Regions from separate parts of the Undibacterium sp. GrIS 1.2 genome, predicted to be linked through region 1. Evidence: predicted binding sites of a transcription regulator. Region 1 holds the regulator's gene; the other holds the start of a gene.
The links. The regulator NrdR, encoded in region 1, represses ribonucleotide reductase genes. The targets are predictions, from matches to a motif close to CACNANATNTNGTG.

Region 1 (16,249 bases):
CGCGATCAAACACCAGGTTAAATTCGACATAGCGACCACGGCGGTAAGCCTGAAAGTCACGCTCGCGTTCACCATAGGACATATCCTTGCGCTTTTCAAGGATGGCGCTATACGCGGGCACGAAGGCGTTACCTACCTCTTGTGTCATCGCAAAGCTGCTGGCGAAATCAAGCTGGTTAAAATCATCAAAGAAAATACCACCGACGCCGCGTGCTTCTTTGCGATGCTTGAGGTAAAAGTACTCGTCACACCAATTCTTAAAACGCGGATGCAAGTCAGCGCCAAACGGACTTACAGCATTTTTGCAGCTTTGGTGAAAATGCTGTGCATCTTCGATAAAACCATAATACGGCGTTAAATCCATGCCGCCGCCAAACCACCAGACGTCAGGCTGACCTTCGGCATAAGTGGTAAAAAAGCGCACGTTCATATGTACCGTCGGTGCATAAGGATTACGCGGATGCATGACCAAGGACACGCCCATCGCTTCCCATCTACGACCTGCCAGTTCTGGCCGGTGCGCTGCCGCAGAGGGCGGTAAATTGCTACCCATTACATGTGAGAAATTCACCCCGCCGCGCTCAAAGACATCGCCTTCTTCAATCACGCGTGAGATACCGCCGCCACCTTCTGGTCTGTCCCAGCTATCAGTCATGAACTGCTTGCCATCAATCTGCTGCATTGCTGCCACGATACGTGTTTGCAGATCAAGCAGATAAGTTTTTACGGCGCTGGAATCAGTCATGCGTTTGGTTTATCTCGTGATTAATGTTTTTTATTCATAGCGCGCCAGCCGATATCACGACGATATTGTGCGCCATTGAAATGAATTTTTTCGACTACTTCATAAGCATGTTTTTGCGCTAGCTTGACCGTATCACCCAAACCAACGACGCAGAGAACGCGGCCACCTGTCGCTGTCAGCTTGCCATCGGCCAACGCAGTTCCCGCATGAAAAGTTACACTCTCTGGCGTCTCTGGAGGTATACCTGTAATCACATCACCTTTACGCGGTGCGTCTGGATAGCCTGCCGCTGCCATTACCACGCCCATTGCCGTGCGTCTGTCCCATTCCAGTTCTACTGTATCTAGTGTGCCGTTGACCGCGTGCTCCATGACATGCACCAGATCGGTTTTCAGTCGCGCCATAATTGGCTGCGTTTCAGGATCACCCATGCGACAGTTAAATTCCAGTGTCTTAGGATTGCCGTGATCATCAATCATCAAACCTGCATAAAGAAAGCCAGTGAAAACAATGCCGTCTTTAGCCATGCCTTGTACTGTCGGGACAATGATCTCGCGCATGACACGGGCGTGCAATTGCGGTGTCACGATAGGCGCAGGGGAGTACGCACCCATGCCGCCAGTATTCGGCCCTTCATCATTGTCCAGTAAACGTTTGTGATCCTGACTCGTCGCTAATGGCAAAATATTTTTGCCATCAACCATCACGATGAAACTCGCTTCTTCTCCCGCCAAAAATTCTTCAATCACGACACGGGCGCCAGCGTCGCCTAGTTTGTTGTCGGACAACATCATGTCGACAGCACCATGCGCTTCTTCCAGACTCATCGCGACGACGACGCCTTTACCAGCAGACAGTCCGTCGGCTTTGATGACGATTGGCGCACCTTTTTGTGCGATATATTCATGCGCCGCAGCCAGGTCAGAAAAGGTTTTGTATTCTGCAGTCGGGATGGCATGACGTTGCATAAAGGATTTTGCAAAATCCTTAGAGCTTTCCAATTGTGCTGCTTCTTTACTCGGGCCAAAAATCTTTAGACCGCGTTCACGGAATACATTGACGATACCTGCTGCCAACGGCACTTCCGGACCAACTACGGTCAAACTGATTTGCTCTTTTTCGACAAAATCAGCCAAGGCAACGGAATCGGTTAAAGCGATATTTTTCAGGCGGGAATCCTGCACTGTCCCGCCATTACCCGGAGCGACAAAGATTGTTTGCACACGCTCGGATTGGGCGAGTTTCCACGCCAATGCATGTTCACGACCACCTGAGCCTACGACGAGAATTTTCATATCAGTTTTCTATTTAATATTCTGGATTGAATCCAGAATTAGTTTTCGAACTTAGTCTTCAAAGCTATTTTTCGAAATTACTCTTCAATAATGGCATTGGTGAACACTTCTTGCACATCATCCAGATTTTCTAACGCATCCAATAATTTTTGCATTTTGATCGCGTCATCGCCAGCAAAAATGGTCTCTGTGCCCGGCTTCATAATCACCTCTGCGACCTCGGGTACAAAGCCTGATTTTTCTAAACTATCTTTAATGCCGGACATATCGTAAGGCTGGCACAACACTTCAATACCGCCTTCGTCATCGGTCATCACATCATCCGCACCAGCTTCTAAAGCGGCTTCCATCAAAGCATCTTCATTAGTGCCAGGTGCAAATAACATTTGTCCACAATGCGTGAATAAAAATGCGACCGAACCTTCAGTTCCCATGTTGCCGCCAAATTTACTGAAAGCATGGCGTACTTCAGCTACGGTACGTACTTTGTTATCGGTCATACAGTCAACAATGATCGCTGCACCCCCAATGCCATAGCCCTCGTACCGGATTTCTTCGTAATTTGCGCCTTCCAATGTGCCGCTGCCGCGTTGAATCGCGCGCGTGACATTCTCTTTCGGCATATTGGCATCAGCTGCTTTGTCTACCGCGAGACGTAAGCGTGGGTTGGAGGCGATGTCTTCGCCGCCCATGCGCGATGCAACCGTAATTTCTTTGATTAAGCGCGTCCAGACTTTGCCGCGTTTTGCGTCAGTGGCCGCTTTTTTGTGCTTAATATTGGCCCATTTACTATGTCCTGCCATGATTGCTCTCTCTTGAATTGGCAATTGTTTACCAAATGCTGAGAAAATTCGCTCAGCTGTGGTTCTATAATGAAGTCCGGCATTTTAACATAGTGATTTTATTCAAATCCCCCTATAGAACGACCTAAATCATGTCCAAACCACTGCTGATCGCAAAAACATCGTCGCAAGAGCTGTATTTATTGTCTGATTGGGCGAATCGCCACGGCTGTATTACCGGTGCCACGGGTACTGGCAAGACGGTGACCTTGCAAGTAATGGCACAGGCCTTTTCCAGTATTGGCGTACCTGTGTTCATGGCAGACGTTAAAGGGGATCTGTCCGGCATGGCAAATCCCGGTCAAATCAGTCCGAAGATGCAGCAACGGTGTGAACAGATCGGCGCTGATATCCCAGTCTGGCAAGCATGTCCTGTCACTTTTTGGGATGTGTTTGGTAAACAAGGGCATCCAGTGCGCGCCACAATTTCTGATCTGGGGCCGCTGATGCTGGGACGCATGCTGAATCTGAACGAAACCCAAGAAGGCGTATTACAACTCGCCTTTAAAATTGCTGACGACAATGGCTTGTTGCTGCTCGATACCAAAGACCTGCGCGCAATGTTGCAGCATCTGGGCGATAACGCCAGCGAGTTTCAGACCGAATACGGCAATATTTCTGCTGCCAGCATAGGTGCGATACAACGCGGCTTACTGGCGATTTCTGAGCAGGGCGGTGAGCAATTCTTTGGCGAACCGATGTTGAATCTGGACGATATGCTGCAAACCGATGCCAGCGGTAAAGGCATTATTAATATTCTGGCGGCGGACCAATTACTTCAATCACCGCGTTTGTATTCGACTTTCTTGCTATGGATGCTATCTGAGTTGTATGAACATTTGCCAGAAGTCGGGGATTTGGATCAGCCAAAGATGGTGTTCTTTTTCGATGAAGCACATTTACTGTTCGACGAAGCTCCCAAAGTTTTACTGCAAAAAATTGAGCAGGTCGTACACTTAATTCGCTCTAAAGGTGTCGGCGTGTATTTTGTCACGCAAAATCCGCTCGATATTCCCGATACGGTGTTAGGACAACTCGGCAATCGCGTCCAGCAGGCTTTACGCGCATATACTCCACGCGATCAGAAAGCAGTGCAGGCAGCGGCAGAAACTTTCCGTCCTAATCCTGATTTGAATACCGCGCAAGTCATCGGTGAACTCGGTGTTGGCGAGGCGCTGATTTCTTTCCTTGATGAAAAAGGTAGACCGAATATCGTACAGCGTGGATTTGTATTGCCGCCAGCGTCCCAGATCGGTCCCATTTCGGTAGAAGAGCGTCAACAGATCATCGCTAGTTCGATTGTTGCAGGCGTATATGAAAAGACCATAGACCGTGATTCTGCTTATGAAAAACTCAAAGGCAGAGTCGCCAATACTCAAGCGCAGAGTGCACCATCCTCTGGTAATTCTGGCGGTATGAGTGATGGCTGGGGCAACTCTGGCGGCAATGTTGGTACCAGTGCGTCAACTCGCCCGACGCAAGATTCTGCACCAGGTATACCTTCACAAAGACAAGCGCCAACTCAGCAGCAGCCCCAAGAAGAGGGCGGCATTGGAGACACGCTGAAAAGCGTGTTTGGTAATTTGCTGGGAGGTAGCAGTGGAATACGCCGTCGTGATAACGTCGCAGAGACGATGGTCAAATCAGCCGTGCGGACGATAGGATCACAGGTCGGGCGTGAGATTATTCGCGGTGTGTTGGGTTCTATTTTGAAGAAAAAATAAATAAACTTTGATGATATCGTACTGCTGAATTTTGAATGTTCGATATCTAGCAATTAGTCATCGAAAAAACCGTATTGAAGTTAGTATTTCAATACGGCTTTTCTTTATGCAGCGTTCAAAATCGCAGCATGAAACCGCAAATGATCTTCAATAAAACTAGTGATGAAGTAGTAGCCATGGTCATAGCCTGCATGACGTCGCAGGGTTAATGGCTGGTTTGCCATTTTGCACGCCATTTCAAACTCTTCTGGCAGTAATTGCTCGGCCAAAAATTTGTCACTTAAGCCCTGATCAATCAATATGCCATTTGGAAACGGCGTATCAGTATTCGCCATCAAGATCGATGCATCGTAATCCAGCCAGTGACTTTGATCCGATCCTAAATAACCGCGAAATGCTTTTTGACCCCACGGACATTTAGTCGGCGCTGCTATCGGTGCAAAGGCAGAGACCGAGCGGTAGATGTCACGGTTGCGCAAGGCTAGCGTCAGCGCACCGTGACCGCCCATGGAGTGACCAAAGATGCCGATACGATCTTCACGTGCAGTAAAATTGTTCAGTACTTTTTGGCGTAACTCATGTACTACGTAAGAATACATGCGGTAATGTTTTTCCCACGGTAGTTCTATGGCATCCAGATAAAATCCTGCTGCTAAACCAAAATCCCAGCTTTCGCTTTCGCCTGGCACATCCGCTCCGCGCGGGCTGGTATCTGGTGCGACTAACATGATGCCGAGTTCCGCCGCCAGTCTTTGCGCACCAGCTTTGATCATGAAGGTTTCTTCATTACAGGTCAGTCCTGCCAGATAGAACAAGACAGGGACTGCGCGCTGTTTGGCTTGCGGTGGCTGGAATACCGAAAACCGCATAGGCAATCCGATCTCACTCGACTCATGTCGATAAAAACCTTGCACGCCACCGTAGCAGGCGTGCTCGCTGATTGTTTCTAATGCGGTCGCGGTCATCTTGACTCCTGTTTCAGTTCACTTAAATTAGTTAGCTCAGAATTCAACAACGGAGCGAATCGACTCTCCGCTCTTCATTAAGTCAAAGCCTTCGTTGATGCGTTCTAATGGCAGTTTGTGCGTGATCAGATCATCGATGTTGAGCTTGCCTTCCATGTACCAGTCTACGATTTTTGGTACGTCGGTGCGGCCACGGGCACCACCGAAAGCCGAGCCTTTCCAGACCCGGCCAGTGACCAGCTGGAATGGGCGTGTACTGATTTCTTGTCCCGCTGCGGCAACGCCGATGATGATCGATTGACCCCAGCCCTTGTGACTGGATTCCAGTGACTGACGCATCGTCGTGGTGTTGCCAATACATTCGAAGCTATAGTCTGAGCCGCCATCGGTCAGGCCGATAATTGCATCCACGACGTTACCGACTTCGGTCGGATTGACGAAGTGTGTCATACCGAATTTGCGCGCCATGGCTTCACGAGCCGGATTGATATCAACGCCAATAATTTTATTTGCTCCCACCATGCGCGCCGCCTGAATCACGTTGAGTCCGATGCCGCCGAGACCAAACACGACCACGTTGGCACCCGCTTCGACTTTAGCCGTGAACAACACAGCGCCGACGCCGGTAGTGACGCCGCAACCGATGTAGCAGACTTTGTCGAAAGGCGCATCTTCACGAATTTTTGCGAGAGCGATTTCTGGCACTACGATGTAATTGGAGAAAGTCGATGTACCCATGTAGTGATATAGCGGCTTGCCATCTAATGAGAAACGGCTAGTCGCATCTGGCATCAGACCGCGACCTTGGGTGCTGCGGATTGCCTGACAGAGATTGGTTTTTTGTGAGAGGCAAAATTTACATTCACGGCACTCAGGCGTATAGAGCGGGATCACATGATCATCTTTTTTCAAACTCTTAACGCCGGGGCCGACATCGACCACGACGCCTGCGCCTTCATGCCCAAGAATCGCCGGGAAAATACCTTCAGGATCAGCGCCAGACAAGGTGTAGTAATCGGTGTGGCAAATGCCAGTGGCTTTGATTTCGACTAAGACTTCACCGGCTCTGGGGCCGCCCAGTTCAACTTCTTCAATCGTCAGTGGTTTGCCGGCTTGCCATGCGACTGCTGCTTTGGTTTTCATGTCTGTCCTTTGTCGTGATAGGAGGTAGGGTGAACTGTAATAAGTAGAACTGTAATGTGTAAACCCGTAATGGGTAGATCCGTAATGTATAGATTCGTAATAAATGACTAAAAGCTGACAGCAATTTTTAGCCGAGAATACTAGACAAGCTAGTAGCTACCGCGACGAGCAAAGCGAGCTCAGCACCGGTAAAAATATTCTGTGTAAATGCTTCTGAATCGATAATCCCTAACACGCGACCATCTACTGCCAGGATCGGCAAGCAAGCTTCTGCCTGCACTTTTGGATCGCAGGTGTAATACTCGCCGCCGGTTGCAAGATAGGCGCTGACGTTATTGATAATCCGCCCCTTACCGCTGATGCCGACGGTGCTGTTATTACTGTTAGCAGCAAATTCAGGTGTGAGCGGAAATTCGGCACGCGACGCGGCGCCAAAGTAGGCTAGTTTGACCAGCACGGAATTACCATCTGACCCTGTAGGTGTTTGATCGATTTTTTTATACACGCCAAACCACTGGCTACCGCTGTGTTGCTGATAAAACTTGACCAGCGCGGTCACTCGTTGCAAGAGCCGCAGATTGTCAGACGTTTGTCCGCCCAAGCTGGCGGCGAGATCGTAGGGCGTGGCGGATAGCTGATCAAACAAAGAGCATGATCCGCCTTCGCCCAATTCTGGCACTTGATATTGCCATTGGACTTGCGTGTCTTTTTCAGTGGATCTGATGAACTGCTGCAGTTGTTCTTGGTAGCTGGAAACTTGCGTCGCAAAATCAAGCGGTAATTGTGCTTGATCGATGCCGCTGTGTGCCATAAAAAATGCGATTGACATTGGTCTGCCCGAGGTTCTGAAAAGTACCTGAGTTTATCAGATGTCTCATATCAATGTGGCATAGGACGGAACGCTGAAAAAGCCCGGCAGTGCAGCGCCCGGCGCCCACTTTTCCAGCAGTTTAGCAATCTATTTCTTTGGCTTTTTTTCTTGTGCAATTTCTTGAATCGCTTCGGCAAATTCTGATACGTCTTCAAAACTTTTATACACCGAGGCAAATCGGATGTAGGCGACTTTGTCCAGACGTTTTAGTTCGCGCATAACCAGTTCACCGACGTGGCCAGAAACGACTTCTCGCTCACCGCTGGCCAGGAGTTTTTCTTCTATGCGCTGGATGGCATTGTCCACCGCTTCTGCCGATACGGGACGCTTGCGCAAGGCTAGCATCAGGCTGCCGCGTAGTTTGGCGGTTTCAAATTCGGTTCTACTGCCATTCTTTTTGACGATGACAGGCATCGCCAGTTCGATCCGCTCATACGTTGTGAAGCGTTTATCGCAATTGGCGCAACGGCGGCGGCGGCGGATGGTATTGCCGTCATCCGGCACGCGGGTGTCGATTACTTGCGTGTCATCGTGGTGACAGAACGGACATTTCATACTGACTCCAAGTCGGGAAGAAAATGCAGCGTAGAGTGCATACTCCCCATTATTTTTATAGAAAATGCCTGATTGTCCAGTCTTTCTATGGACGATTAAAATATACAGGTAGATAGTATATTTATTCTTATTGTATTACTTATGAGCTGAATTTGGCAAAACGGGCACAAAAACTACCAGTTATTACAACAACGCCACTCGGTCTGAGTGGCGTTGGTTTTACTGCGATCCGTATTTACACTATCGCTAATATTTTACGGTGGATTACTTATGCTGCGTTTTATGCAGAATATACAGGGAAGGCATCGGTCAGTTTCTTGACTTCGACTTTAACGCGCTCTATGGTCGCAGCATCATTTGGGTTGTCCAACACATCGGCGATCAGATGGCCGACTTTGATCGCTTCTGCCTCTTTAAAACCACGTGTAGTAAATGCCGGGCTGCCCAGGCGGATACCGGAGGTGATCATCGGTTTTTGCGGATCGTTAGGAATGCCGTTTTTGTTGCAGGTCATATGGGCGGAGCCGAGGATGGCTTCTGCTTCTTTGCCTGTCAAACCTTTAGGGCGTAAATCAACCAGCATCACATGCGATTCTGTACGGCCGGAGACGATGCGTAGACCACGTTCAGTCAGGGTTTGTGCCAGTGCAGCGGCATTTTTGACGACTTGTTGCTGGTAGGCTTTGAACTCTGGCGTCAGTGCTTCTTTGAACGCCACTGCTTTGCCTGCGATCACGTGCATCAATGGGCCGCCTTGGATGCCGGGGAAAATCGCTGAATTGATCTTTTTGGCAATCGCTTCATCATTCGACAAAATAATCCCGCCGCGAGGGCCGCGCAGACTCTTGTGCGTGGTGGAAGTTACTACGTCGGCGAATGGCATAGGGTTAGGATAAACGCCTGCCGCGATCAGGCCGGCATAGTGCGCCATATCGACCATAAAGTAGGCGCCGATTTCTTTGGCGATTTTGCTGAAGCGTTCAAAGTCGATGCGCAGAGAAAATGCGGATGCGCCAGCGATGATGATTTTTGGTTTGGCTTCGCGCGCGAGTTTTTCCATCGCATCGTAATCGATGTCTTCAGCGGCGTTCAGGCCGTAAGAGACCACGTTAAACCATTTGCCTGACATGTTGAGAGGCATGCCGTGGGTCAGATGTCCGCCTTCTGCCAGACTCATACCCATGATGGTATCGCCCGGATTTAACAACGCGAAGAACACGCCTTGGTTCGCTTGGGAGCCGGAATTAGGTTGGACGTTAGCGAAGTTCGCGCCGAATAATTCTTTCAGGCGATCAATCGCCATTTGCTCAACCACGTCCACATATTCGCAACCGCCGTAGTAGCGCTTGCCCGGGTAGCCTTCAGCGTATTTGTTAGTGAGTTGCGAGCCCTGGGCTTCCATCACTGCTGGCGAGGTATAGTTTTCTGAGGCGATCAATTCAATATGTTCTTGCTGGCGGTGATTCTCTTGTTGAATCACGGCAAACAATTCTGGATCGGTATTGGCGAGGGTGTGAGTTTTTGCGAACATGACAAGCTTCCTGTTTAATTAGAAGGTAATTGCAGATGATCTGGTGCCCTGAAAAGGGAACGGGCAGCCTAAATCGCTATGTCCATATCAGGCTACCCAGGCGCACGGCTATTGAAATCTCACGCTTCCCGATGGATCTCCATCTTTGTCGTCAAGCGCAGCGTTTGTTGCTAATTGAGCAAACTGCTGCGTTTAAGACATTTTCGCCAGTCACGTGAGACGAAATGGTGCCCAAATTTTACGCCAAGCCCCATTTTTGAGCAAGATTTGGATGCGATTTGCCGAATAACGGTATTTTAGTCTGATGAATACTTCGCGTTAAATAAATTGAAGGTGTTTGCCCATTGGAGGTTACAAGGCGTCACAAGCTCAGGCATAACGATTGTAGAAAAACCGCATAGAATGACGGCAGGCGTTTTCGCGACGATGTTCGCCATGCAAAAAATTAGTCACATCATCAGCATCAAATCCAGTATCACATCCAAAATCACATCAAACTAAGAGGAAATCATGATCGTTTTAATCACCGGTGCAAGTTCAGGTTTTGGCGAAGAGATGGCGCGTAAGTTCGCGTCGAATGGTCATAAAGTGATTGCTGCCGCCCGCCGCACGGATCGTCTGGACGCCTTGCAGGCTGAGCTGGGTGCGGCCTTGTTACCTATCAAGATGGATGTCACTGACAAAGCATCCATCAGCGCGGCGCTGGCGCAGTTACCCGCAGAATGGAAAGAAATCGATGTGCTCATCAATAATGCCGGACTGGCGCTGGGCACAGAGCCAGCACACTTAGCCAATCTGGATGACTGGGAAACCATGATCGATACTAATACTAAGGGATTAGTCAGAATGACCCGCGCTATTTTGCCTGCGATGGTGGAGCGTGGCAGCGGTCTGGTGATTAATATCGGTTCCATCGCTGGTTCTACGCCCTATCCGGGCGGCAATGTGTATGGCGCAACCAAGGCATTTGTTGATCAATTTACGCTTAACCTGCGCGCCGATCTGGTTGGCACTGGCGTGCGGGCAACCAATATTGCGCCAGGCTTATGCGGCGGTACCGAATTCTCTAATGTCCGCTTCAAAGGGAATGATGAGGCAGCGGCCAAAGTGTACGAAGGCACTGTCCCATTGACGGCAGTTGATATTGCGGAATCTGCTTATTGGATTGCGACATTGCCCAAGCATATCAACATCAATTACATAGAAATGATGCCGACTTGCCAGGGTTTCGGCGCTTTCAATATCAAGCGTAATCCGGCGTAAAATCCCGCATATAGTGGCCTAGGTTGAAATTTTATACTGGATAGGGTATTTTAAAGTGTCCAGGTAATCTCTGGGCACTAAGTATATAAAATGGGGATACTCCCCAATTTCTACCTTATTTATTGCTAAATTATGGCTAAAGAATTCAACTGGTTTGTACGCGTGTACTATGAAGACACCGATGCGGGCGGCATCGTCTTCTATGCCAATTATCTAAAGTTTTTTGAGCGCGCCAGAACCGAGTGGTTGCGCGCGGCCGGTATCAGCCAGCAAATCATGACTACGCAGCACCAAGTCATGTTTGTCGTCAAAGGCACGGCAGTCGAGTATCATTCACCCGCCAGACTGGATGATGAACTCAAACTCACCGTTGTGGTCGAAAGGTTGGGGCGCGCCTCAGTCCAGTTCGTGCAAGAAGCCTGGTGCGGTGATCGCTTACTGGCAACCGGCACGATTAAAGTAGGATGCGTGGGTACCGCCAGCGTGCGCCCAAGTGCGATTCCGGCGGAAGTGCTGGCAAAGCTGAGCGAGTAAAATCAGCAAAACTCAGGTAGCTAAAGTCAAACGAATACTGTCAAGCGAATTAGCTAAACCAATCAGCCAAGCAAGTTACAAAGCCAGGCACCAGTTGCGCGAACGTACACTACCGTGTGCATACGAATAATTAACTTACACACATAGACTATGAATGTTATGAATGTTACTCAAGACCTCTCATTTTTTACCCTGATTTCCGAAGCCTCTATCTTGGTACAACTGGTACTGCTCTTGCTGGTGGGCGTGTCAGTGACGAGCTGGAATTATATTTTCAGAAAAATGTTTGCGATCAGCAAAGCGCGCAAGCAGACGGAAGAATTTGAACGCAATTTCTGGTCCGGCGGCAACTTGGGTGAGTTGTATCAGGCTGCAATGAGCAATCGCCGTAACAGTGGCAATAACACCGGTGCGCTTGAGCGTATTTTTGAAGCCGGTATGAGCGAATATCAAAAGGTCAAATCAGCCAATAAAGCGAGCTTAGATGCGACTGCAATGCTGGACGGTGCGCGTCGTGCGATGCGCGCCGCCTATCAGCGCGAGATGGATCATCTGGAAGCCCACTTATCATTTTTAGCCTCAGTCGGTTCGGTCTCCCCATATGTGGGTTTGTTCGGTACGGTGTGGGGGATTATGAATGCCTTCCGAGGTTTGGCAAATGTGCAGCAAGCCACGCTGGCTGCTGTGGCTCCCGGTATTGCCGAGGCGCTGATTGCCACTGCCATTGGTCTGTTTGCGGCGATCCCTGCAGTGCTGGCATACAACCGCTACTCACATGATATTGATCGTCTGGCGATCCGGTTTGAAACTTTTATTGAAGAGTTCTCCAATATTTTGCAAAGACAATCTCGTTAAATTGTATGAGTTCTCTGCGTGGCGAACGTAAACGCAAATTCAAAGCAGAAATCAATGTCGTGCCTTATATCGACGTGATGTTGGTACTGCTGATTATTTTTATGGTGGCTGCTCCGATGACCAATCCCAGCGTCATCAATTTGCCGACTGCCGGACAATCAACCCAGCCGCCGTCTGAATATATTGAGGTAACGCTAGACACTAACAAATATGTGATCAGTATCAATACCAAAGGCGCTAACGGAAAAACTGGCAATGGTAACAACCAGCAAGAGGCCAAAGAAACCGCTGCCAATCGTGCCCAGTTAATGCAAAAGTTGAGCGAATATCATACGGCAAAACCCGATTTGGCCGTACTTGTATCGGCTGATAAAGAAATGAAATACGACGAGATTATTCAAGTTATTTCCGAAGCCAAAAAGCTTGGTATTAATCGGGTTGGTTTGGCGACCAAGTGATGCGTCTGCAACCAGTATTCTTATTGGTAGCATTTATAGGCGTGACAAATTTTTGTCACGCCGAGGCGCCGTCTGCCGAGCTTCCTGCCCTCCCAGTGTCAAGCGTGATGTATGCGCCAAGCTCGGCAGCAGCGTCGACAGGAACACCGGCGGAAGCACAAGCAGAAACACAAGCAGAAATTCCAACATCAACACTAGCGTCCACCACCGATACGAAGATCGCGCCCGATGCGGAAGAAGAGATTGTTGTAGCGAAATCGAATTTACGTCGTTTCCAGATAGGTGTTGCTAAAGGTGATTGGCTGGCTCTGTTGACGCAACATATCCCAGAATTATCGTCAGATACCGATTCGCAAAACGTCACACCAACGCTGATCCGAAAATTGCGTCAGGATATCGGCAATATATTGGCGACAGAGGGATACTTTTCGCCCGTCATCACATTTGATGCCGGAAAAGATGGCCAAAATGGCGGCTCGCTTTTCCGTGGTGGTATTGGCAACCTCAGTAGCAACCTCAGCAGTAATGTCATCCGCGTCAATATTGATGCCGGCTCCAGAACTACAATACAGCAAGTCGATTTGCAATTTTCCGGTGCTCTCGAAGACGCGGCCAAGCAAGGCAAGGTAGATGCAGTTAAACGTCGCCAGGCGCTGATTGCCGATTGGCGCTTACCTGTGGGATCTGTTTTCAGGGATGAAGAGTGGGATAAGGCAAAAACCGATATTACCGAGAGTTTGCGCTCCGATGTCTATGCTTCGGCCAGCATCATCAATAGCAACGCGACGATAGATGCAGATAGCCAGTCCGGTAGCTTAAAGGTGGAGATCGACAGTGGTCCGCCATTTACTCTTGGCGATCCGGTGATTACGGGTTTGCAGCGCTATCCTCCCTGGTTGCTTGATCGTTATTTGCCTCCCAAAAAAGGTGAACCTTATTCCCGCTCGCGCCTGCTGGAATACCAGAGAGCTTTGCAAAATTCGGCCTATTTTTCTGCTGTGGCAGTAAGTGTTGATCCCGATCCGAGCAAAGCTGACCGCGTGCCGGTGGATGTGTCGGTCGTTGAGCGCCGTCCCCGTGATCTGGCGTTTGGCGTGGGTTACAGCAGCAATACTGGCTTCCGCACAGAAGTGTCTTATCGTGACCGCGATCTGCTCGACAGAGCTTGGGATTTACGCAGTGCAGTCCGCCTAGAGCAAAGGCGTCAGCTGGCTTATGCAGACATTTATTTGCCACCACGGGACAATCAATTTTTAGATTCTTTTGGCGTCTTACTGGACAAATCTAATCTCGCTGGTTTAGATCAGACTCGTACCGCGATTGGTGTCAAGCGTACCAGCACACGTGGGCATCTGGAGCAGCGTTTAGGTTTGAATTTATCGCGTGAAAAGGTAGCGCTGGATGGCGAGCCGCAATCGGTCAGTAAAGCCTTAGTCAGTTCGGTAGGCTGGACATGGCGTGATGTAGATGACAGCTTTGCACCGCGCAAAGGACAAATTTTGCAGCTCGATTTTGCTATCTCAGAAAAAGCCTTAATTTCGGATCAGCGCTTTATCCGTACTTATGCCAAATATCAACAATGGATACCTGTCGCCAAGCGCGACGTCCTGTTACTCAGAGCAGAAATAGGGCAGGTCTTGGCACCAAGTATTGACGGTATTCCTGAGGATTATTTATTCCGTACCGGTGGCAGCAGCACGGTGCGCGGTTATAGCTATCAAAGTCTGGGTATTCAGCATCCTACTGGCGTGACTGGCGGCATGGTGATGGGTGTTGCCAGTGCCGAGTATGTACACTGGACTCAGGCGAATTGGGGCGCTGCTGCTTTTATCGATGCCGGTGACGCAGCGGATGATTGGAATACCTATAAAGTTAAACAAGGTTTTGGTGTTGGCGGAAGGTATAAAACACCTGCTGGTCCGATTGCACTTGATCTTGCGTACGGCAAAAACATAAAAAAATTCCGTTTGGATTTTTCGATTGCGGTCGCATTTTAATGATAGCGAAATATTCTACTGAAGCCGTTTTTTCTAAGCTCACAATGAGCATTTGCTTATGACACAAACGCCTTCAAATCCTGATGAAAAAAACTCACCCCCGGTGGTTAGCGCTGCTGCTGCGTCTGCTGCGCCCGCTACTGCTGCAGAATTAGCTACTGTTAATGTACCGAAGCGCAGAAGTTTGCTTAGGATTTTTTTCCTGATTTTTAGCGCTTTACTGGTTATTCTATGTTTGACTTTAGGATGGGCAAGCTGGACCCAGCATGGCACGCGTACTATTCTCAATTGGTTACAAAATGCCAGCGGCGGCGAATTGCAATTAAGCGATGTCCGTGGACGTTTGTCGGATCATGTATCGATTGGCGAGTTGTCGTATCAAACCAAGACGCTGCATCTTAAAGCAAGTGGAATACAGCTTGACTGGCATCCATTGAGTTTGGCTAACGGCAAATTATCCATCAGCAGTTTACAGATTGCCGCGTTGACGATTGCAAGCCTGGAGAGTAAATCATCACCACAATTGCCAGGCGATCTCGATGTTGTTATTGAAGTCGCCTTGCAGCAAGCTGCGATTGGCCGCCTGACGATTGCCACGCTATATGCCGATGGTCACACTACACCTGTTACCACACTGCCCGGATTAACAGGGCAATTAATCTCCAACCAAAAGCAGCATCAGTTACAAGCCAAAGTCACCACTGATTTTGGTACCGTACAAGCACAAGCGACCGTCGCTGTTCACCGGCCATTTGTAGTGCAGGGGCAGTTTGATTATCAGGGTCAGATCGATCAGCACATACCACGTATGGGCATCACCGGAAGTCTGACTGGTTCTTTGCAAGAATTAGTTCTCAATGCCAAAGCCAAGGTTAGCGATAAATTCGCTAGGGAAAAACCAGTTGATTCTGCCCAAGTTACCTCCGCATCTGCCCTTCCTAAATTATCTAAAGTATCTAAATTAAGTGGTGAACTTAAAGCAGTACTGGCACCATTTTCCACAGAAATACTGCATTCATTACAGGCCACGATTGATGGACTGGACCCCGCCGAGTTTGCAGCACAGGCACCGCATGCACAATTAAAAGTAGCTGCTGACCTAAAGCCCGATACCAAACTTGGCCCCAATGGATTAGCGGGTACGATTAAACTGAGTAATGCGCAACCAGACACGATAGACAAAAACGGAATACCTGTCAGCGCGATGACTTCTGCCTTACGTTGGTCGGGTGATCGTCTTGAGTTGAGTCAAACCTTGCTGCAATTGATGGGTAAGGGAAAAATCTCCGGCGCTGCACAAATACAGTTTACGGCCAGCGCTTTCCCTATCGTTGATACCCGGCTTGAAGTGAGTGAGGTGGATCTGGCGCAGATCGATACGCGGATTCGTCCGACACAGATTAAAGGCAATATTCAAGCGCAGACAAGAGCGCAGAAAGACGGTGATCATCAGATTACTTTTCAGGCGCAG
Region 2 (16,249 bases), on a different contig from region 1:
CAAGCTTTGCTTGGTAAAAATGTCGATGCCATCATGCAATCTGAACCATATTCGGCGCAAGCAATTAACAAAGGTTTTGGTGCAGAACTGATCAAACCTTACGACACACCAATTGGTGAGCCAGTACGCACGATGGTCATGACAGAAAAATTCTATAAAGAGAACCGCCCACTCGCAGAAAAATTTATGCGCTGTTTTGTAGAGGCGACTAAAACCTTTATCGATAACAAAGACCTGGCCGAAAAATATGTCCGCGAAACGATTTTCAAAGGACAAATCACAAAAGAAGATTTTGTCAACGCGATTGGCAATTCTCCTTATTCCTACGATGTCACGCCAGAGCATATCCAGATCACTACGGATCTGATGCAAAAATATGGCGTCGGCAAAATGACTAAGCCACCCGTCGCTAAAGATTGGGTCAAAACAGATTTGCTCGACGCTGCAAAAAAATCGCTTAATATCAAATAGGCTGACATAGTTACGGCTAAGGTAACCGGAGTAATGCCCGTATCTCTTAGCCGTCAATGATCGTCTCCGATGGATGCTTGCCATTCATCGACAGCATTTTCTCTATAAGGAAGCAATATGAAGAAATGGCGTGAAATCGGCGCGGGCTTAGTGGTGCCTGCGGTCTTAATTTTGTTCTGGCATGTGGTCACGACAATGGGTTGGGTTAATCCACAAGTCCTGCCATCACCTTGGGCTGTGGTAAAAAAATGGTGTGAGTATGCCTCACCTATGGAAGCCTTTGATCCGGCGACGATGTCCCGTCTGGGTTGGCTGGTATCGGGTGAATTGATACGCGACACGATTGGCAGTATGTACCGCGTGGTAGTCGGTTTTGTGGTCGGCGCTGGTTTGGCCTTGCCGTTAGGTTTGGCGATGGGTGCTAGTCAGCGCGCCTATGCCTGGATGAATCCCTTAATGCAAGTACTGCGACCTATCCCTCCGATTGCGTATATTCCTTTGTCGATTTTATGGTTTGGACTGGGTAATCCACCAGCGATATTTTTGATCGCGATCGGCGCATTTTTCCCTGTTTTGATGAATACGATTGCTGGCGTACGTGATGTTGACGGTATTTATATCCGTGCAGCGCGCAATCTGGGGGCGAGCCAAACAACCTTATTCTTGCGAGTCATGTTGCCTGCCGCTGTGCCATATATTTTGTCGGGTGTGCGTATCGGCATCGGTACCGCTTTTATCGTTGTGATCGTGTCAGAAATGATCGCGGTTAATAATGGCCTTGGCTTTAGAATTTTAGAGGCGCGTGAGTATTTCTGGTCGGACAAAATTATTGCCGGCATGATCAGTATCGGTATGCTGGGCCTGGCAATTGACCTGGCGATGAACAAACTGAATAACCATTTGCTGCGCTGGCACCGTGGTCTGGAGAATTAATATGACAAGCCCAAATCCTGTACAGATCAAAGTCAATGCGGTGAATAAAATTTTCACCACTAGTGACCGTGAGGTGGTCGCCCTCAAAGATATTCAATTAGAGATTCCAGAAGGTCAATTTGTTTGTTTGCTGGGGCCATCGGGTTGCGGCAAATCGACTTTATTGAATGCTGTAGCGGGTTTCTCTTTACCGACCAGCGGGACGATTACAGCGGAAGGGAAGTTAGTCACTGCGCCGGGGCCAGATCGTGGCATGGTATTCCAGGAGTACGCACTTTTTCCTTGGATGACGGTAGAGAAAAACATCGCATTTGGACTAGAAATAAAAGGCGTCAGTAAGTCAGAAATCCAGAAAAAAGTCTCAGATTTATTAGCGATGCTGGGCTTAAGTGATTTTAAAAGCCGTTTTCCTAAAGACCTGTCTGGCGGTATGCGTCAGCGGGTAGCGATTGCCCGCGTACTGGCATTAGATTCGCCCATCATGTTGATGGATGAGCCATTCGGTGCGCTGGATGCCTTGACCCGCCGTAATTTGCAAGATGAGTTGTTACGCATCTGGTCTGAGCTAAAAAAGACGATTATTTTTGTCACGCATAGCATAGAAGAAGCGATTTATCTGGCGGATCGGATTGTCGTCATGACCTATCGTCCCGGTACGGTCAAACGCGACCTGATGGTGGAGTTGCCGCGTTTGCGTGATCCGTCTTCTGCCGAGTTCAATCTGCTTAAACGTGAGTTAGGCCAACTGGTGATGGAAGAGCAGCAACGCCACCACACGGATGAGCTGAAAATGGCGGTAGTCGATTAAACTTTTAAAGTTAATCTCTTAAAACTATATCGTCACATTTTATTAGGCCAACTCATCCCAATGCGACGTACATCTGACTCGCATCAACCAGCTACGCTGCTATCTGGCAGTGTAGTTGTCGCCTTTGCCTTATTAATATGTGCCGTGCTGTTTATCCTTGGTGCATATTGGTGGGCATCTGGCAAAGCACGGGAAGAAATCCGCTCCGCCGGAGACCGGCATTTGCAGATCATCTCCCTCGATCTGGAATCGGTGCTTGAGCGTTACGAAACCTTGCCGTACGCATTAGCGTATCTGCCTTTGGCCTCACAAATCCTGGCGACGCCCGGCGATGCGCAGAAGCTGGCACAATTTCATGCAGCGCTGAAAGACATTCAACAGCAATCCAAGCTCGCAGCGATTTATCTGATGGATAAAAACGGTAACACCATTGCTGCTAGCAATTGGGATACGCCGCAAAGTTTTATGGGGCAGAATTTTAGTTTTCGTCCGTATTTTAAAGAGGCAATACAGGGCGGTACCGGACATTTTTATGCGATCGGCAATACCACCAGCGTCCCCGGATATTTTATCTCGCAGCCGGTATTCGGCGATGGTAATGGGGATGACAATGTGGGTGAAAGCGCGGATAAAAACGCGGATGAAAATACCCATCAACTGGCCGGCAAAAAGCTGGACAGTATCCGCTCTGCTGTTCACAATCTCAATCGTTCGCCTAAACGCACTCCCATTGGTGTCATCGCCGTCAAGATTAGTCTTACCGAATTTGAAAAAGCCTGGCGTAGCAGTGAAGAGCCGATTGCCTTGAGCGACCAGCATGGCGTGATTTTTTTAAGCAATCGTCCAGCTTGGCAATACCATAGTTTGCAAACGCTGAATGACGATGTGCAGAGATTGATTGCGCAGACCCTGCAATATGGCGGCAAGCCAATTGCCTCACTTGCCAGTTTGCCCAAGTCCGAGCGGGCTGATATTGGTCAGCTTGGTGAGTCTTCTCGTAATGAACTGAGTGACGTGAAAAGTAAGGTGCAAAGTAAGATACAAAGTAAGATACAAAGTAACTACGTCACTCGCCCTATAGGTCGTTTGTCCTGGCAATTGATGCTGTTTCCGTCGGAGTCTACCATCCGCCGTGTCGGTATTCAGGCCGCGCTGGTGGCTTTTCTTTTGCTGATTTTGCTCGCAACTGCGGCAGCGGTGTTTCATCAGCGGCGACGACGTCTGGATGAAAGACACCTAGCGCGGCAAGAGTTGCAGAGCGCTTTACAGCAAGCGGCCGATGATCTGGAGCAGCGCATCGCGCTACGCACGCAAGAACTGACCCATGCCAATGTGCAGTTGGCGACCAAGTACAGCAAGTTGCAAGATGCCGAAAATCTGCTGCGGTCCACCCAGGACGAGATGGTACAAACCGGTAAGCTGGCGATGCTAGGGCAGATGGCCGCCGGTATGACGCATGAGCTGAATCAACCGCTGACGGCTATCCGCGCCTTTGCTGATAATGCAATGACCTTCCTGGCGCGTGGCAAAGTACCGCAGGCCAACGAGAATCTTCAACATATCAGCGATGCCAGTGCCAGAATGGGCGCGATTATCAGCCAGCTAAAAGGTTTCGCCAGAAAAAGTCCCGAGGCCGTTGCTGAGGTTGACCTTGCCGTGTCATTAAAAGCAGCGGCGCTATTAATGCAAAGTGAGTTTGAGCGACAAAACGTCGCTTTACTCTTATCGTCGCAAACCGGTTTGCTGGTATTGGGTGACGCAGTCAGAATCGAGCAAGTACTGATTAATCTGATGCGCAATGCCTTGGATTCTGTCGTGCAAAAAATGCAGCGGCAGCAAGAGATTGAATATAGTCAGCGTGGACCAACACAAGTTAGTGTCTTGCTGGAGGCTGATGAGCAGGACGCGATTATCCGTATTATTGATACCGGGACGGGTTTGCCAGAGCAGGTGATACAGCATTTGTTTGAGCCGTTTTTTACCACCAAAGCATCAGAGCAGGGCTTGGGTCTGGGGCTGGCGATTTCATCCTCGATAGTGCAGGCGATGAACGGGAGTCTTTGTGCTGAAAACCGCTTGCAAGGCGGGGCAGAATTTACGGTCAAAATCCCGCGTTGGATGGGGCGGGTCTAGACCTTCCCCAGAGCATAGATATAGATATATTAATAAAGATGTAAATTAATACTCCCACTATGTATATTTAAGGTGTCCAATAATAATATGGACAATCAGCATTATTTCTGTAAAAAATAGGGGAGTATATGGTTTTCCTCAAGGTTTTTAGTTTGGGAGTCAGGTGTGACAAACGTCGATAGCATGTTAAAAGCCATCTTGATTGAAGACGAGCAAGCGGTGCGTCTGGCAACTGCACAGACCTTGGAGTTGGGCGGGTTTCAAGTACATGCATGCGCTAGTGCCGAGGCGGCACAGATTTATTTGCAGCCAGAATTTAACGGGATTGTTGTGACAGATGTGCGCTTGCCTGGTCAATCAGGTTTGGACGTACTGGCACAAGTGGCGGCACTGGATGCTGATTTGCCTGTGATTTTGATTACGGGTCACGGCGATGTCAGCATGGCGGTGGCGGCAATGCGCAATGGTGCGTATGACTTTATCGAAAAACCGTTTGCGGCTGATCGCTTATTAAACACCTGTTTGCGCGCGCAAGAGAAGCGCCGCCTGGTCATGGACAATCGCAAGCTCAAGCAACAAGTTGTTAGCCAGTCTGCGGTACCAGAGTTGATCGGGCAAAGTGCCGCGATTGAGCAGGTGCGCAAATTTATCCGAACGATAGGCCCGACTCAGGCAGATGTATTGATCAACGGCGCGACGGGTACCGGCAAAGAAGTCGTCGCCCAGCAATTGCATCTGGCCAGCGGACGTACGGGCGAATTTGTCGCCATCAATTGCGGTGCATTGCCCGAGTCGATGTTTGAGAGCGAAATGTTCGGTCATGAGGCCGGCGCTTTCACCAGCGCCCAAAAGCGTCGCATCGGTAAGCTGGAATACGCCAACGGCGGCACTATTTTTCTGGATGAAATCGAAAGTATGCCGCTGGCTTTGCAGGTCAAACTCTTGCGTGTGCTACAAGAGCGCAAGCTGGAGCGACTGGGTGGTAATGCACAAATTACGTTGGATTGCCGCATCATCGCCGCCAGCAAATTAGATTTGTTGCAATTGAGCGCAGAAGCTAAGTTCCGCGAAGATTTGTATTACCGCATCAGTGTCGTCAGTCTGGAGCTGCCACGTCTGAATGAACGCCGCGAGGATATTCCCTTACTGCTGGCGCATTTCCTAAAGTTGGCAGCGATCCGGTACCAGCAAGCGGCACCGCTGATTCCTACTGCGCAGATGCTGCAATGGCAGCAGCGCGACTGGCCCGGTAATGTGCGTGAGCTGCGCAACTTTGCGGATAAATTAGTGCTGGGAGTCGCTGATATAAACCTGATGCACGTCAATCAGGACAATCTGAACACTAACGATGCGCCATTGACCAAAATTTCTACTGCAAATTCGAACATAAATTTGAACGCGAATTTGAATATAAGTGATGCTCTGCCAAAACGCATAGAGGAGTTTGAGGCGACGCTGATTCAGCAAGCCTTGCAACAGCAAGACGGCAATGTCGCTTCGGCGGCGGAGCAATTAGGGATTCCGAAAAAAACGCTGTATGACAAACTGAAAAAATATCAGTTGTCGTTTAAGCCTGCTGCTGGTTGATATAGCTGTAATGCCCATCCATAGCGGTAAAAAATTACCTCACTCTACATAAATATCCTACAATCCTCGCTCGCTAAGGTTCGACCCTTCCTATACTTTGTCCGCCAGAGGATTCAGATGTATTCAGCTACATTTATCTTTAATAAAAAGCAGTACGACGCAGAGTTTTATGCGCTGGATCAAGCGATTGCCGAAGTCGCCAAACAAACTACAGGTTATATCGGGGAAGAGGCTTGGGAGAATGTAGCGACCGGACAAATTTCTAATGTCTATTATTGGGAGACCATGGACGGCTTACATGCATTGATGCAGCATCCCAAACATCTGGAGGCAAAAGCCGCGCAAGCCAACTGGCTGGACGGTTATCAAGTGGTTATTGCTCAGGTCTTGCGTGCTTATGGCGACGGATTAATTCCACATCCAACGGCTGGATTTGTGAATCATTAAGGTGCTGCTAAAACAGTGCTTCACTCATGACTGACCCAAAATGAAATAAGGCTAGGCTCCCTCCATGCGATTCCCGCCTGCGCAGAAGCGACGAAAAAAATAGTTTTGCAGCCTGCGCTCTGCCTTCCTTCAAGGGTTTTTAGAGGGTCTTATTGGACGGCTTGCAACAAGCTTACGGTCTAAACTCAATTCAGGTCTTGATCCGACTAACAATTCTCATACTAAATCCCAAGCTAAATCTGAGCCTACATGGTGTAAACTTAAACCATGCAAACTTATCTCCCTTTTCTTGCCGCTGCACTATATATCGCTTGCAGCTTTATCCCCGGCCAGCGCCGCTTGCTGGATTCTATGACGACGATTGCTGGCTGGCTGGTGCATGCAGCGGCTTTGTATCTGACTATTTTTATGCCGAACGAGTTGCGGGTGGGGTTTGCCGTAATGTTGTCAGCCGCATTGTGGGTATCTGTATTTGTTTACTGGTTGGAGAGTCGTAATTTATCCTTAGATGGTTTGAAAGTATTGTTACTGCCTAATGCGGCAATCATGGCGATCTTGCCTGTCTTCTTCCCAGGTAGTTTGGTCGCGATGGCAGGCAAGCCTGCGATGTTTCCCTGGCATATTGCGATTGCATTGTTGTCTTACAGTACATTAACGATCGCTGCTTTCCATGCCGTTGTAATGACTTTGCAAGATGCGCATCTGCACAAGCAAGCCAGCAAAGCGACACCGCCCTGGCTTAGTAAGGCGATAGAGCGCTTGCCTGCTTTGCTGATGATGGAAAAAATTCTGTTCCGGCTAGTGGCGATGGGATTTATTTTATTGACGCTGACTGTTTTGTCCGGCATCGTGTTTTCGGAGCAAGTCTTGGGCGTAGCGTTTAAATGGGATCACAAAACCATTTTGTCGGTGTTCTCCTGGATGTTGTTTGGTATTTTGCTGATAGGTCGACGCTGGCGCGGATGGCGGGGGAAAACAGTTTTGAGTTTTACCCTAAGCGGTTTTTTAACCTTATTACTGGCCTACGTCGGTAGCCGGTTTGTCTTAGAAGTGATATTGCACAGGAGCCTTTCATGAAGTTCTTAATGTGGCTGGTGCTTGCCGTGTTGGTAGTGTTGGCTTTGCGTAAAAAAAGTTCAACGATCTCATCGGCCCAACAGCAAGCGCCTTTGGATGGCGGACCAACCGGCTCAAGCCCTAATCCACATCAGGCAAATCAACATGCTGAGACCATGGTTTGTTGTGAGCATTGTCAAGTATATGTACCTGCATCCGAGGCAGTGTACCGGCAGCAGCAGGTATTTTGTAGTGTCGTGCATGCCGACTTGCATTAGACCGCTGCATTAAATGTCCAGCTCCGCTATCGTCCCCTCTTTACCTAGCGCCACGTTCTGGCGTTCCCTTCAGACCCTGAATGTGTCACGGGTAGTCGTTGCCATCGTGTTGTTTGGTTACATGAGCCTGAGGGGCGGTAAAGAAATATGGTTCACTGAGTACACCGTATTCACTCAGGCTTGTAGTGCTTACCTGATCATCGCTATTTTCTTTGTCCTGATTAAAATCAATTATCAGCGGCGATTCATGACGCAACTGGCGAGTCAGATTGCACTTGATATTATTATCATTTCTATTATTTATCTGGCGTCTGGTGGTAATAAAAGTGGCTTGGCGATTCTGTATATTTTCCCCTTAGCGGGCGTCGGTATTCTGGCGCCTTTATTATGGGGTTTATTTTTTGCAGCCTTCGTCACTTTATTTTTATTAGTAGAAAGTATTTACAGGGTTTTGCAGCAAGAAGATACTAGTCTGACGTCGCAAGCCGGTTTGTATGGAGCAGCTTATTTTGCGGTAGTGTTCGTACTCAATCGCTTAGCAAAAAATCTGATTCAGCAAGAGGCTTTGGCGGTACAGCGTGGCAAAGCACTGGCAATACAACAGGCGATTAACCGTCTGGTAATTGCCGATATGGGTGACGGTATTTTAGTTATCGACCAGACCGAACATTTAGTAGAGATAAACCCAGCTGCAGAGCGCATGTTGGGCGCACGTCTGATCCAGCAAGCCAGCAGAGCCCGTTTACGTGATATTCCTGCTTTGCGACCAATAGCCGAGGTTTTGTCTAGCAGAAATGATTCTACGCTCAATACCAAGACTATTCATACTGGCATCATGCCATGGACGGTGGGTGAAGAGATCTCGTTCATCTCTATCCGGCAATTAAATGACGCCACCATTGATGCCAGTTCACCAGAAAACTTGAATCGCTCTGATTTAGTGACACATTTAAAACTGCGCTTTGTGGATGTCGATAGTGCGGATATTGCAGGGTTTAGCCATGAGCAGGGTACATATACAATTATCTTTATGCAGGATGTGTCGGATATCGAGAATCAGGCGCAGCAATTAAAGCTGGCATCAATGGGACGTCTGACGGCTAGCATCGCACATGAAGTCAGAAACCCATTGTCGTCAATTTCTTATGCCGCCTCGTTGTTGGGTGAGGATATGTCTAACCCGGTACAAGCGCGGCGCCTGCTAAAAATTGTGGATGATAATGTCGGACGCTTGAACCAGTTGATCGAGGATATTCTTAAGTTATCGCGCAAGGCGCAGGCAGATACGAAACCATTTTCTTTGTTACCTTTTATTGCTGAGATTGTGCAAGACTTTGTTGAGACACGTGGCTTGGATCCACATTTGATTTATACGGACAAGTCAGTTACTTTTCATATTGTGTTTGATCCCGGCCATTTGCGCGAAATTGTGGTTAACCTGTTGTCGAATGCCGTGCGTTACGCCAGTGGCAAGCCAGGTAGCATACGGATTTATGCCCAAATGAGTGCGATCAACCGGCAAGAATTGCATATTCAGGACGATGGTCCTGGCATCGCTGCAGAAGTGCGCTCACATTTATTCGAGCCTTTTTACACTACATCAAGTAAAGGTACCGGTTTGGGTTTGTATATGGCGCGTGAGCTATGTTTGAATAATCACGCTTTGCTGGACTACGAATACCATACAGATGATCCGTCCTCCTTATTTGGTGAATCAAAAGGCCGTTTTGTGGTTAACTTCACTTTGATCGACTCTTCTCCTTCTGACGTTGCATGAACTAAAGCGAACAAAAGACACGAGTAAATATGAACAATAAAGAGTTGAGCTCTAAAGATTCGCCAGGAATTCCGCGCATTCTTGTTGTGGATGATGAGGCGCATCTGCGCGAGTTGCTAGAAATCACCCTTATCAAGATGGGATTGGACGTAGATAGCGCCGAGACACTCGCTATCGCACGTAATTATTTATCCAAAACCAGTTATGCCTTAATTCTGACGGATATGCGCTTACCAGATGGTTCTGGTATGGAGTTAGTTCAGGACGTTAACAGCCACTATAAAAATACGCCGATTGCTGTGATTACAGCTTTTGGCAGCGCTGACAACGCAGTGGTTGCCCTCAAGGCAGGCGCCTTTGATTATGTGTCGAAGCCGGTTGCACTGGATCAGTTGCGTAAGCTGGTCAGATCAGCTTTACAATTGGGCGAAATCCGTACCGCGCATGACATTCAAGATGGTAATGATAGCAAGCAAGCAGAGCGCATCCTACCTTCTGGTCTGATCGGGCGTTCTGAGGCGCTACAGCATGTTCGCTCCCAAATCACCAGACTGGCGCGCAGCATGGCACCAGTCATCATCACTGGAGAATCGGGTAGCGGTAAAGAGCTGGCAGCGCGTGAGATACATAATAATAGTGCGCGTGCGGACAAAGCTTTTATTGCAGTCAATTGCGGCGCCATCCCAGAGGCCTTGATGGAGGCGGAATTTTTTGGTTATCGTAAAGGCGCGTTCACTGGTGCTAGTGATGACCGTGATGGGTTTTTTCAGGCGGCGAGCGGCGGTACGCTGATGTTGGATGAGGTTGCTGATTTGCCGCTGGCGATGCAGGTCAAGCTATTGCGTGCGATACAAGAGAGGCGAGTCCGCAAGGTCGGTGCTACTAACGAAGAGCCTGTCGATGTCCGTATTATTAGCGCGACTCACCAAAACCTGGCTAATTGCGTGACGGCAGGTAAATTTCGCCAAGATTTATATTACCGCCTGAATGTCATTGAGTTGCATTTGCCTCCGCTACGCGAGCGTTTAGGGGATGTGGCAGAATTGGCGCAAGGTATTTTGCGACGTCTTTCTACCCTAGAACTTTCTAATTCTGGCGCTGCTACCTTACTATCTAATGAGGCGCTGCAAGCTTTGGCCGCCTATGATTTTCCGGGTAATGTGCGCGAACTGGAGAATATTCTGGAGCGTGCGCTGGCATTTGCGAATGATGGTTGTATTGAAGTCAGTGATCTGGCTTTGCGTCCTGCGACAAAAGCATTGCCAGTACTTTCACCAGCAATGACGAGCCTGCCTGGCACTCCTGAAACATCGGCCACTGCAGAGGTGCTAAACCCAAGCCATACGGTTGAAACTAACTCTGCCGCTTTGTCCCCGTACCAGAATGCGCATCATGTAGAGCCTGTAGTTAGCGTCACGGACAGCGGAAAAAATATTTTCATCGAGCCTGATTTACCATGTTCTCTACCAGATTATTTGGAGCGGATAGAGAAGGAAGTTATTCGCCGCGCGCTAGTTAAAACGCGCAATAACCGCACACAAGCGGCAGAATTACTGGGAGTAAGTTTCCGGCAATTGCGTTACCAGATACAAAAACTGAAAATACATGACCCGGAGTAAATCGGGTCATTCGGCTATGTCAACTCCATTAAATCCATCAAACTCAGTAAGTCAGACGAACTCGGCATCTTCGAGTACAACTATCGGGTTGGATGCGGATGGTTGGTATTCATTAGCAATGCGACTGCCATCCTCTAATTTTGATGCTCGCTCTGAGCATGCCGAAGTTTCACTGCTGGTAATTCACAACATTAGCTTGCCTGCCGGTCAATTTGGCGGCTCTGCAATTTCCGATTTATTCTTAAATCAGCTTGATTACTCAATGCACCCCAGTTTTGAGTCCTTGCGCGGCATACGCGTGTCTAGCCATTTTTTGATACGCCGGGATGGAAGCTTATTGCAGTTCGTCTCAACCGCGGCACGGGCCTGGCATGCGGGTGTTTCGCAGTTCAATGGAGAGTCTGGCTGTAACGATTTTTCTGTAGGCATAGAGCTTGAGGGGACTGATACTAAGGAGTTTGAAGCTGGGCAATATCAGACCCTGGCATCGCTCAGTTACGCCCTATGCCAAAAACTACCTATCCGTCACATCGTTGGACATCAAGATATTGCTCCTGGAAGGAAGACTGACCCCGGCCCCTATTTTGACTGGAAACAATATAAAAAATTATTGGATCAAGAATTTAGGTTAGTGCTTACTCATGCTGCACCAAGCTTTCCATTCATGCTTTGAGATTGTCAATCAACAAACCCAGCTGTCGTAAAAAAATAATTCTCTTTTTAACAAAAAAAGCGATTGCACATCTCCCTCTCTGGCACTAGAATTAGTGCAAATCAAATCTTCTGCACTACATCTAGTGGTTTGGTTTAAATAATGCTGCTGTTAATCCTGTTTCACTTGATCTTGTTTTTACCCCGGTTTTATTGTCATAAATGATTTATAAAACAGAGACTTGGATCAGATTTTGAATTCACACTGAATTTATATTGCTTGACTCAAATGGAGTAAAAACCTAATTCAAGACAGTAGGTAATTCCAGTAAATACAAACCAAACGCAGTAAATCAAACGTAGTTGAGCAACTTAGTTCGGTAACTTAGTTGAAAAAATAAGCATTGCGATCGATATCATCGGTCTCAAAACACGAAGTACGACGTAAACACAATTCACGCTGACCCCGGAGGCCAAATGCACTCTTCAATAGAAACATCAACACCAATCACATCTGATCTGTCGGCTTTACAGTCGCATGCAGTTAACCATGCGCCAGTTTCGCAAGCTACCAGTTACAGTGACTACCGCATCATTCGCCGGAATGGTGCTGTGGTTGGTTTTGAGCCTTCCAAAATCGCAATCGCTGTGACTAAAGCCTTTTTGGCAGTTAACGGCGGCCAAGGTGCGGCGTCTGCCCGTATCCGTGAATTGGTAGAGCAATTAACTGCTAGCGTCGTGTCTGCTTTGGTACGCAGACAGCCAACTGGCGGTACGTTTCATATTGAAGATATCCAGGATCAAGTTGAATTAGCACTGATGCGTTCTGGCGAACATGATGTGGCACGTGCCTATGTTTTGTATCGTGCCAAGCGTCAAGATGAGCGCCGCCAGCAACTAGAATCGCAACAGGCATCCAAGACCGATATCGCAGTACCGCAAATTCATGTGATCGTTGATGGTCAACCTACGGTGCTGGATATCGCACAAGTTCGTAACTTGATTACAGCTGCTTGCGTTGGTTTGGATAAGTTGGCCGATCCAGAAGCAATTCTGGCAGAAACCTTAAAGAATTTGTACGATGGCGTGCCAGTTGAAGAACTGCATAAATCGGCTATTTTGGCTGCCCGCGCTTTGATGGAAAAAGAGCCTGCCTATAGTCAGGTTACAGCACGTTTGTTGTTGCATACAGTTCGTAAAGAGGTATTTGGTAAAGAAGTTGCGCAACAAGCAGCGGCGGCAGAATACGTTGACTACTTCCCTAAATTTATCAAAAAGGGTATTGAAGCAGAGTTGTTGGATGCAAAATTAGGTCAGTTCGATTTGAAAAAGCTTGCCAACGCGCTGGTTGCTGATCGTGATTTGCAATTTGGTTACATCGGTCTACAAACTTTGTACGATCGTTACTTCTTGCATGTACGTGGAACACGGATTGAGATGCCGCAAGCCTTTTACATGCGTGTTGCGATGGGTCTTGCTATTAGCGAGATTGATCGTGAAGCTCGTGCAATTGAGTTTTATAATTTATTGTCTAGCTTTGATTTTATGAGTTCGACTCCGACTTTGTTCAACTCAGGTACACAGCGTTCACAACTGTCCTCTTGCTACTTGACTACGGTCGCGGATGATCTGGATGGTATTTACGAAGCGATCAAAGAAAACGCTCTGCTGGCGAAATATGCAGGTGGTTTGGGCAATGACTGGACGCCAGTCCGCTCACTCGGCGCACATATTAAAGGAACTAACGGTAAATCCCAAGGCGTCGTGCCTTTCCTGAAAGTCGTCAACGACACAGCCGTTGCGGTCAACCAAGGTGGTAAGCGTAAAGGTGCAGTCTGCGCTTATCTGGAAACCTGGCACATGGATATTGAGGAATTTCTTGATCTGCGTAAAAACACTGGCGATGATCGTCGTCGTACGCATGACATGAATACCGCCAACTGGATTCCTGACTTGTTCATGAAGCGTGTTATGGAAAAAGGCGACTGGACTTTATTCTCGCCGTCCGATGTACCTGACTTGCATGAGAAGTTTGGCAAAGCTTTCGAACAGGCTTACGTTGCTTATGAAGCTAAAGCGGCGAGCGGTGAGCTGGAACTATCCAAAAAAATCCCTGCGCTAGACTTGTGGCGCAAGATGTTATCCATGCTGTTTGAGACTGGTCATCCATGGATTACATTTAAAGACCCATGCAATATTCGCTCGCCACAACAACATGTGGGCGTAGTTCACTCATCTAATTTGTGTACCGAAATCACACTCAACACAAACGACAGCGAGATCGCAGTGTGTAATTTAGGTTCGGTCAATATGCCAGCGCACATGAAGGACGGCAAACTCGATCACATCAAGTTACAAAAAACTATCCGTACAGCGATGCGCATGCTGGATAACGTGATCGACATCAACTATTATGCAGTCAAGAAAGCGCGTGACTCCAACTTACGTCATCGTCCGGTTGGTCTCGGCATTATGGGTTTTCAGGATTGCTTGCACATGATGCGCATACCTTATGCATCAATGGATGCAGTGCAATTTGCTGATAACTCGATGGAAGCAGTGTGCTATTACGCTTATCTGGCATCGTCTGAGTTGGCAGAAGAGCGCGGCGCTTACAGCTCGTATCGTGGTTCTTTGTGGGATCGTGGCATTCTCCCGCAAGATTCTCTGAAGCTGTTAGCAGAAGAGCGCGGTGGTTATCTGGAGGTCGATTATTCTGAAACGATGGATTGGTCTGTTATCCGTAATCGTATTAAACAGTTCGGTATGCGTAACTCCAACTGTGTAGCGATTGCGCCTACAGCGACGATTTCTAACATTATTGGTGTATCGGCTTGTATCGAACCGACTTATCAAAACTTGTATGTAAAATCGAATTTGTCCGGCGAGTTTACTGAGATTAATGAATCCTTGGTGCGTGATTTGAAAGCACGTGGTTTATGGGACGAAGTCATGATCGCTGATCTGAAATACTTCGACGGTAGCCTGGCAAAGATTGATCGTATCCCGCAAGACCTGCGTGAACTATATGCAACTGCATTTGAAGTTAGTCCATCCTGGTTGGTAGAAGCTGCATCACGTCGCCAGAAATGGATAGATCAAGCGCAGTCACTGAACATTTATATGTCAGGTGCTTCTGGTAAAAAACTGGACGAGACTTATAAGTTAGCTTGGTTGCGTGGCCTGAAAACTACCTACTACCTGCGTACGATAGGTGCGACTCATACTGAAAAGTCCACAAGTAAAACCGGTGCACTGAATGCAGTTGCCGTGGATGGCAGCGGCGGATATTCTGCTAGCGCAGAAGTGCCTGTAGCTACTGCATCAGAAGCCGATGGTGCTGCTTGCTACTTGCGTCCTGGCGATGCCGGTTTCGAAGAGTGCGAGGCTTGTCAGTAATTGCAGGACGTGAGTTAGCCGCTCATCAATAAATAAGCGGTTAACTAACGAAACTGCTGCAACTGCAGCAAGTGATCAAGGATGAGAGGCAGAGCGATAATGCTCGCTCCCTCTGAAAATCTGAAAACGATAGAATTATTTAGTAAGTGAATTTAAGGAATATACCAATGCTTTCTTGGGATGAAGAAGTCGCTCCAGCAGCGCCGATGGCTCCAGCGACACCAGCGATGCCAGCGATCAATACCCGTATGCCATTACCAGAGCTTGCTGCAATAGTTGCACCGATAAAATCTGTTGAGGCTGCACCTGCAGAGGTTGCACGTCGCGTTAATGCTGCCGATAAGCGGATTATCAATGGACAAACTGATGTCAATCAGCTTGTGCCGTTTAAATATAAATGGGCATGGGATAAATACCTAGCGGGTTGCGCTAACCACTGGATGCCGCAAGAAATCAATATGCAGCGTGATATTGAACTTTGGAAAAGTCCAAATGGTTTGACAGAAGACGAACGTCGTTTAGTCAAACGTAATCTGGGTTTCTTTGTGACCGCTGATTCCCTGGCCGCGAACAATATTGTGCTGGGTACTTACCGCCACATCACCGCACCAGAATGCCGTCAGTATTTGTTACGTCAAGCCTTTGAAGAGGCGATTCATACTCATGCTTATCAATATATCGTTGAGTCGTTGGGTTTGGACGAGGCAGAAATCTTCAATGCTTACAATGAAGTTGAGTCGATTCGTGATAAAGATCAGTTCCTGATCCCGTTCATCAACGCATTGACCGATCCGGAATTTAAGACCGGTACGATGGAGACAGATCAGACTTTGTTAAAGTCCTTAATCGTCTTTGCATGTCTGATGGAAGGTCTGTTTTTCTACGTCGGCTTTACACAAATTTTGGCGCTCGGTCGTCAAAATAAAATGATGGGCGCAGCAGAACAATATCAATATATTTTGCGTGATGAATCGATGCACTGCAATTTCGGAATTGATTTGATCAACACGATCAAGATGGAAAATCCGCATTTGTGGACAGCGACATTTCGTGATGAAATTAAATCGTTGTTTTTGCGTGCGGTGGAGTT

Region 2: the regulator NrdR is predicted to act here: its motif matches at 11,945-11,958, upstream of AAKU61_RS16280 (ribonucleoside-diphosphate reductase subunit alpha).

What each region holds. Positions count from the first base shown of each region.
Region 1 covers NZ_JBEONP010000047.1:8,881-25,129, reverse strand. The annotation lists gene hemF (oxygen-dependent coproporphyrinogen oxidase) at 1-745, opposite strand, end outside; gene purD (phosphoribosylamine--glycine ligase) at 766-2,040, opposite strand; gene AAKU61_RS17500 (YebC/PmpR family DNA-binding transcriptional regulator) at 2,118-2,843, opposite strand; gene AAKU61_RS17495 (helicase HerA-like C-terminal domain-containing protein) at 2,975-4,606, shown strand; gene fghA (S-formylglutathione hydrolase) at 4,711-5,571, opposite strand; gene AAKU61_RS17485 (S-(hydroxymethyl)glutathione dehydrogenase/class III alcohol dehydrogenase) at 5,608-6,714, opposite strand; gene AAKU61_RS17480 (GAF domain-containing protein) at 6,842-7,543, opposite strand; gene nrdR (transcriptional regulator NrdR) at 7,673-8,140, opposite strand; gene glyA (serine hydroxymethyltransferase) at 8,421-9,671, opposite strand; ZMP/ZTP riboswitch at 9,759-9,895, opposite strand; gene AAKU61_RS17465 (SDR family NAD(P)-dependent oxidoreductase) at 10,182-10,934, shown strand; gene ybgC (tol-pal system-associated acyl-CoA thioesterase) at 11,067-11,468, shown strand; gene tolQ (protein TolQ) at 11,628-12,323, shown strand; gene AAKU61_RS17450 (ExbD/TolR family protein) at 12,329-12,781, shown strand; gene AAKU61_RS17445 (autotransporter assembly complex protein TamA) at 12,781-14,778, shown strand; gene AAKU61_RS17440 (translocation/assembly module TamB domain-containing protein) at 14,837-16,249, shown strand, end outside.
Region 2 covers NZ_JBEONP010000041.1:1,144-17,392, reverse strand. The annotation lists gene AAKU61_RS16335 (ABC transporter substrate-binding protein) at 1-471, shown strand, start outside; gene AAKU61_RS16330 (ABC transporter permease) at 589-1,404, shown strand; gene AAKU61_RS16325 (ABC transporter ATP-binding protein) at 1,406-2,212, shown strand; gene AAKU61_RS16320 (sensor histidine kinase) at 2,273-4,345, shown strand; gene AAKU61_RS16315 (sigma-54-dependent transcriptional regulator) at 4,529-5,932, shown strand; gene AAKU61_RS16310 (antibiotic biosynthesis monooxygenase family protein) at 6,050-6,379, shown strand; gene AAKU61_RS16305 (cytochrome C assembly family protein) at 6,647-7,456, shown strand; gene AAKU61_RS16300 (PP0621 family protein) at 7,453-7,713, shown strand; gene AAKU61_RS16295 (two-component system sensor histidine kinase NtrB) at 7,727-9,490, shown strand; gene AAKU61_RS16290 (sigma-54-dependent transcriptional regulator) at 9,520-11,109, shown strand; gene ampD (1,6-anhydro-N-acetylmuramyl-L-alanine amidase AmpD) at 11,126-11,782, shown strand; gene AAKU61_RS16280 (ribonucleoside-diphosphate reductase subunit alpha) at 12,238-15,159, shown strand; gene AAKU61_RS16275 (ribonucleotide-diphosphate reductase subunit beta) at 15,327-16,249, shown strand, end outside.